2 regions of the Stenotrophomonas sp. Y-13 genome follow, and region 1 is predicted to be linked to the other one. Evidence: riboswitches for the same ligand, from Rfam matches in the RefSeq annotation. Region 1 holds a riboswitch; the other holds the start of a gene.
The links. Region 1 has a riboswitch for cobalamin ahead of btuB (TonB-dependent vitamin B12 receptor). Riboswitches for the same ligand answer to the same signal wherever they lie in the genome.

Region 1 (3,403 bases):
GGCTGCTGGGCCACGCGCCGGCACGGTGCCTGATGGTCGGCGACTCGGCCACCGACTTGGAGGCGGCCAACGCCGCGGGCATGCCGATCGCCCTGGTGCGCTACGGCTACCCGCGCGATCTGGATCTGGACGCGGCCGGTGCGGTCGCGGTGATCGACGACCTGCGGGAACTGACGGCACGCTGCTGAGTGGCAACCGGCCGCTCCGCGCGGCGCGGGGATGTTGCCTCTGTCGCTGCCTGGGGCCACGCCCGGACATGCCACGGCCATGAAGCCGCTGAGCCGCGGCCGGCATGCAATGACGCCCCGGCGGGAGGCCGGGGCGTCGATGGAGCGGTCGTGCTGGGGCTTCAGCGCGAGCGGTAGCGCAGGGTCAGCTGGTACTCGCGGCCAGGCTGGTTGTACCAGGCCACGGTTTCGTACGCGCGATCGAACACGTTGGCCGCCCGGGCCTGCAGGCTCCATGCCTCGTTGAGGGCGTACTCCACGCGCAGGTCCACGGTGCCGTAGCCGGCCAAGCGCAGGGTGTTGGCGGCGTTGTCGAAACGATGGCCGGTGGCGCTGGCGGTCACGCCCACGCGCAGCGGCCCGAAGCCGCGGTCCACGTCGAGGCGGCCGCTGGTGCGGGCGCGACGCGGCAGCCAGTTGTCGTGGCTGGCCGCACCGCGGGTGTGGTCGCGCGGATCGGTGAAGCTGGCCTGGGCGTTGATGTCGAACCCGGCCAGCGATGCGAAGCCGGTCAGTTCGGCGCCGCGGATGCGCGCCTTGGCGATGTTGTACGGGGTGTAGGTGCTGTCCAGCGCGATCAGCTGGTCGATGCGGCTTTCGTAAGCGTTGAAGGTCCAGTTCCAGCCCTCGCCGTACTGCGCGATGCCGACGTTCACGCTGGTGGATTCCTCCGGCTTCAATGCCGGGTTGCTCGACCACGGGTAGTACAGGTCGTTGAAGGTCGGCGCCTTGAAGCCGGTGCCGGCACTGGCGGTCAGGCGCAGGCCGTGGCCGAGCGCCAGGCCGTAGCCGAGGCTGCCGGTGGTGTGGTTGCCGAACTGCTCGTTGTCGTCGTTGCGCACGCTGGCCTGCAGCGAATGCGCACCGAAGCGGCCCTGGTATTCGGCGAACACGCCGGTGTTGTCGCGGTTGTCGATCGAATAGGCGGTGGTGCTGGTCACCTGGTCCTTCTGCCAGTCGCCGCCGACGCTCAGCTGCTGGCCTTCGGCGAACAGGAAATCGCCCTGCACGCTGGCGGTGTCGCGGCGCGTGTCGAACGTGGACACGAAGCTGCGCGTGCCGGCCTGGACGTAGTAGCTGTCGGCCTGGTCGTCGTTGCGTCCAATCTGCGCGGACAGGCGGAATGCATCGCCCGGGGCCCAGCGCAGCTTGCCGCCGTATACCCGTTGCTGGTTGTCGGCCTCGTTGCCGCTGTAGATGCTGCCGTCGTACTGGTTGCGGCTGGCGGCATCGAGCATGTGGCCTTCCACGCCCAGGGTCTCGGACAGCGCATAGCCGCCGCGCACGTTGAGCGAGGCGTTGCGGTAACCGTCGCGGTCGGGTTCGTCGACATAGCAGCCCTGGAACAGCGTGGCCGAGCCGTTGCACGCGTTGATGCCGTCGGTCTTCTGCCAGGCGCCCTGCGCCGATACCCAGCCGCGCTCGCCGCGGTTGCTGAAGCCGGCGCTGGCCTGGCGCAGGTTGTGGCTACCGGCGGTCAGCGCCAGGTTCTGCTGCAGGCCCTGGCCGGCAGCGCGGGTGAAGATCTGGATGACGCCGCCGATCGCCTCGGAGCCGTACAGGCTCGAACGCGGCCCGCGCACGATCTCCACGCGCTCGATCTGGTCGATGGGCAGGTCCTGCAGCGCCGGCATGCCGCTGGAGGCGGCGCCGATGCGCACGCCGTCGACCAGCACCAGCACCTGGCTGGAGGCGCTGCCACGCATGAACAGCGAAGTGATCTTGCCGGGGCCGCCCTGGTTGACGAAGTCCAGGCCGGCGCGGCCGCGCAGCAGGTCCAGCAGCGAGGTGGCCTGGCTGCGATCGATCTGCTCGCGGTCGATGACCTGCACCGGCACGACGCTGTCGGCGATGGAGACCGGCGTGCGGGTGGCGGTGACCACCACGTCGTCGAGCTCGGTCGGTGCCTGTTCGGCACTGGCAAGGCCCGGCAGTGCGAGCGCAAGGGCGAGGGAAAGGGTGTGGTAAGGCAATTTCATGGGAACTCCTGGATCCGCGCGCTCCCGCGCGGATGGACGGTGGAGGCTGCCAGGAGAGGGACACGACGGAGTGCGCGCACGGCGCTACTGCCGCCGCCATGCCCTCCGCATCGCAACCAGTCGGCTTCCGGGCCGGTCTCCGGGCTTGCAGGCGAAGCGCGTCGACGCTTCCGGCCAGGCGCCTTCCCGTGCGATGGATGCACAGTGGCGGTATGCCTGGCCTTGTCCTGCTTACCGTTGCGGGGGCAGCGCCGGACTGGCGCGGGCCAGGATGTCCCTGGCAGGCGCGGCACCGGCTTCCCGTTTCAACCGGCCGGAGCGAGTCCGGCCAGTCACCCGAAAGTGCGGGCATTCTATGCCATCGTCCGCGGCGCTGCCCGGCGTGCCGCGCGATGGGCGGCCCACGGCGTCGTGGCGCCCGCCACGGCACATCGCGCCGGCGGCACGCGCCCTACAATGCGCGATTGCAACGCGGTATCGGAATACACGTGACAGACGCATGGTTCACCCGGGCCTGCCCGGCGCCCTCGCAGCCGCACCGGCAGCACGCCATCGCCCGCCAGCGGCAACTGACCAAACCCGAGGGGGCGCTGGGGCGCCTGGAAACCCTCGCCATCGAACTGGCCGCGCTGCAGCGGCGCGAGCAGCCGCAGGCCACGCGCGTGCCGGTGCTGGTGTTCGCCGGCGACCATGGCGTCGCCGCGCAGGGCGTGTCGGCGTATCCGGCCGAAGTGACGGTGCAGATGCTGCGCAACTTCGCCGCCGGTGGCGCCGCCATTGCGGTGCTGGCGCGCGAACTGGGCGTGCCGCTGCATGTCTGGGACGTCGGCAGCCTGGCCGATGCGCCGGTCAGTGGCGTGACCTGGGACAAGCCGCGCCGCGGCACCGACGATTTCAGTACCGGCCCGGCGATGGCGCCGGCTGACCTCGACGCGGCGTTCGCCGCCGGCCAGCGCGCGGTGGCCGCGGCCTGCGGAGAGGGTGCCGACCTGCTGCTGCTGGGCGAGATGGGTATCGGCAACACCACCTCGGCCAGTGCGCTTGCGGCGGTGCTGGGGCCGTTGCCGCTGGCCGAACTGGTGGGCGCCGGCACCGGCCTGGATGCGGCGCGGATTGCCCACAAGCAGGCCGTGACCGCGCAGGCGTTGGCCCTGCATGGCGCGTCCATCGCCGCCGCCGCCGACCTGGGCCGCGAAG
Region 2 (3,403 bases), 870 kb from region 1:
AGTTCCCACGCGGTGCGGTACACGCCGCGCAGCGCCTCGGGGATCTGCGGCAGGTTCTGGATCGAGCCGTCGGCCAGCTTGATCGCGTCGCGCATCTCCGGCGTCCACAGCCCCAGCTGCTTGAGCTCGCCGACCAGGTAGCGGTTGACCTGCAGGAAGTCGCCGGACAGGGTCTCGCGCTTGAACAGGTTGGATACCTGCGGCTCCACGCACTCGTAGCAGCCGGCGATCGAGGCGATGGTCGCGGTCGGGGCGATGGCGATCATCAGCGAGTTGCGCAGACCGTGCTGGGCGATGCGCTCGCGCAGCGCGTCCCAGCGCGCGGCGTCGGCCGGCACCACGCCCCAGGCATCGAACTGCAGCTCGCCGCTGGCGGCGCGGGTGTCGTTGAACGAGGGGTGGCGGCCGCGCTCCTGCGCCAGCTCGCACGAGGTTTCCAGCGCGTGGTAGTAGATCGCCTCGGCGATCTTCGCCGACAGCGCGCGCGCGGCGTCCGAGTCGAACGGCAGGCGCTTGCGGAAAAACACGTCCTGCAGACCCATGCAGCCCAGGCCGACCGGGCGCCAGCGCAGGTTGCCGCGGCGCGCGGTCTCGATCGGGTAGAAGTTCAGGTCGATCACGCGGTCGAGCTGGCGCACGGCCAGGCGCACGGTCTCGGCGAGCTTGTCGAAATCGAAATCTCCATGCGCGTCCAGGTGGTTGCCGAGGTTGATCGAGCCCAGGTTGCACACCGCCGTCTCCTCGGCCGAGGTGACTTCCAGGATCTCGGTGCACAGGTTGGACAGGTGGATGACGTTGCCGGCGCGCAGGGTCTGGTTGCTGGCCTTGTTGCACTTGTCCTTGAAGGTCATCCAGCCGTTGCCGGTCTCGGCCAGGGTGCGCATCATCCGCGCGTACAGCTTGCGCGCCGGCACGGTCTTGACCGCCTTGCCCTGTGCCTCGGCCTGCAGGTAGGCGCGCTCGAACGCCTCGCCGTACAGGTCGGTGAATTCCGGCACCACGCGCGGATCGAACAGCGACCACGGGTGGTCGGCCTCCACCCGCTGCATGAACAGGTCCGGCACCCAGTTGGCGAGATTGAGGTTGTGGGTGCGGCGGGCATCGTCGCCGGCGTTGTCGCGCAGCTCCAGGAAATCCTCGATGTCGGCATGCCAGGTCTCCAGGTAGACGCAGGCCGCGCCCTTGCGCTTGCCGCCCTGGTTGACCGCGGCGACCGAGGAGTCGAGCGTCTTCAGCCACGGCACGATGCCGTTGGAATGGCCGTTGGTGGACTTGATCAGCGAACCGCGCGAACGCACCCGGGTGTAGCTCACGCCGATGCCGCCGCTGAACTTGGACAGTTGCGCGATGTCGCCGTAGCGGGCATAGATGGACTCGAGCGAATCCTGCGGCGAATCCAGCAGGAAGCACGACGACAGCTGCTCGTGGCTGGTGCCGGCGTTGAACAGGGTCGGGCTGGACGGCAGGTAGTCCAGGTTGCCCAGCCGCTGGTACAGCGCCAGCGCCTCGGGCACGTCCTCGGACAGCGCGCTGGCGATGCGCAGGAAGAACTGCTGCGGCGTCTCGATCACCTTGCGGGTGTGCGGGTGGCGCAGCAGGTACCGGTCGTACAGCGTGCGCAGGCCGAAGTAGTCGAAGTTGAGGTCGTAGCCCAGGTTGACCGCATCGTTGAGCTTGCGCGCGTTGACCTGCACGAAATTGAGCAGGCGCTCGTTGATCAGGCCCACCTCGTGGCCGCGGGCGACCGACTGCGAGAACGCGTGGATCTCCTGGCCGGATACTTCCTTGGCGATGAAATTGGCCAGCAGGCGCGCGGCCAGGCGGCCGTACTCGGGCTCCTCGCCGATCAGCAGCGCGGCGGTGCGGATCGACAGCTCGTCCAGTTCCTGGGTGGTGGCGCCGTTGTAGAGGCCGGAAATGGTGCGCGTGGCCACGCGCATCGGATCGACCGCATGCAGGCCGTCGCAGCAGCGCTGGATCGCGCGGACGATCTTGTTCAGGTCCACGGGCTCGGTGCCGCCATTGCGCTTGGTCACGCTCATGGCGGTGGCGGTCGGCGGGGGGGTCAGTTCGAAGCCGGCCTCGGCAGGGGCAACGGCGGTATCGGTGGCGGTCACGGCAATGCGTCCTCATGGCGTGGTGCACGCGGCGCCTGCCCTCGCAGGAACCAGGGGGGCCGGTGGCGGGCGACAAGCATGGAAGGACGGCGTCGCAGCATCCGCGACGGGCACGACCCGAGGTCGCCACCGGCGCTGCCGCGTCGCCAGCCGTCTTCCCCTCGAAGACTCCGCAGCCGGCACCGCGCGCTGTGCTTCGCGCGGCTGTCGGCAGGTCTTCGGACTCATGGGCGCGGAGGCGGGGGCCTCCTCCTACTTCCGCCGCTTCCCAAGGCATCGGGCCTCAGTGCTGGGTGGCGGGTTCGTTCCCAATTACCGCTGCGGGGCAGTGCCGGACTGGCCATTGAAGGCGTCACCGGCTTCCCTTTCAATCCGGCGGGGAGCAACCCGCCAGAACCGACGGGCCACAAGATAGTGGGGGTGACCGGCCAGGTCAACGCCAAATATTGTGGATGGCCGCGCCCCCCTTGTGGCACAAGCGATCGCCTCCGGAGCAGCAGGCCGGCACGGGACCGACGGCTCATCAGGACTGCGCAGTCAACCCTTTGGAGGCCAATTGGCGGGTAGGAAAACGCCTCACGCATTCATCGTCCGATACCCCAGTTGCAGCGCCATGACTTCCGGCGGGCGCCCGGCCACGGCGCGGCCGGCGATCCTGTCGGCCCTTCGAATGGATTCCCCGCATGCGCCGCCTGCTCCTCGCCGCTGCCCTGCTCGCCCTGCCATGCCTGTCCGCGCAGGCCGGCCCGGTGAAGCCGCCGGCGCTGTCGTCCACCCAGTGCGGGGTCAGCACCGACTACGACGTGCTGGTCGACGGCGGCGGCATCTGGCTGCGGCAGCGCGACGCCAGCCCGCGCGAGATCGTGTTCCACGATGGCGAGCTGAGCATCGACGGGCGCATGCAGGTGGTCAGTGCCGCGGACGCGCAACGCCTGCGGGTACTGGAGACCGGGGTGCGTCAGTTGATGCCGGCGGTCACCGGCATCGCCAATGAATCGGTGGGCATCAGCTTCGACGTGCTGGACATGGTGTACGGCTCCATGACCGGCAACTTCGATTCGCGCAAGGTGCGCGCGCTGCGCAGGGACGCCGAGCGCTTCGTCGCCTCCACCATCGGCCGCGGGCGCTGGGAGCAGGAGCTGTTCGGCGAAGGTTTCGAACAGCGCGTGCAGGCATCGGCCGAATCGCTCAAGGGCTCCCTCGCCCGCGGCCTGCTGTGGACCCTGCTCACCGGCGGCGAAGAGCGCATCGAGAAACGCACCGGGAAGATGGAAGCGGAGCTGGAG

Region 2: another riboswitch for cobalamin. It lies ahead of ACJ7VY_RS15165 (ribonucleoside-diphosphate reductase subunit alpha); the one in region 1 lies ahead of btuB (TonB-dependent vitamin B12 receptor).

The regions. Positions count from the first base shown of each region.
Region 1 is NZ_CP176501.1:533,952-537,354, forward strand. Features, by position in the region: gene gph (phosphoglycolate phosphatase) at 1-188, shown strand, start outside; gene btuB (TonB-dependent vitamin B12 receptor) at 350-2,206, opposite strand; cobalamin riboswitch at 2,319-2,561, opposite strand; gene cobT (nicotinate-nucleotide--dimethylbenzimidazole phosphoribosyltransferase) at 2,695-3,403, shown strand, end outside.
Region 2 is NZ_CP176501.1:3,334,891-3,338,293, forward strand. Features, by position in the region: gene ACJ7VY_RS15165 (ribonucleoside-diphosphate reductase subunit alpha) at 1-2,042, opposite strand, end outside; cobalamin riboswitch at 2,309-2,533, opposite strand; gene ACJ7VY_RS15170 (DUF2884 family protein) at 2,801-3,403, shown strand, end outside.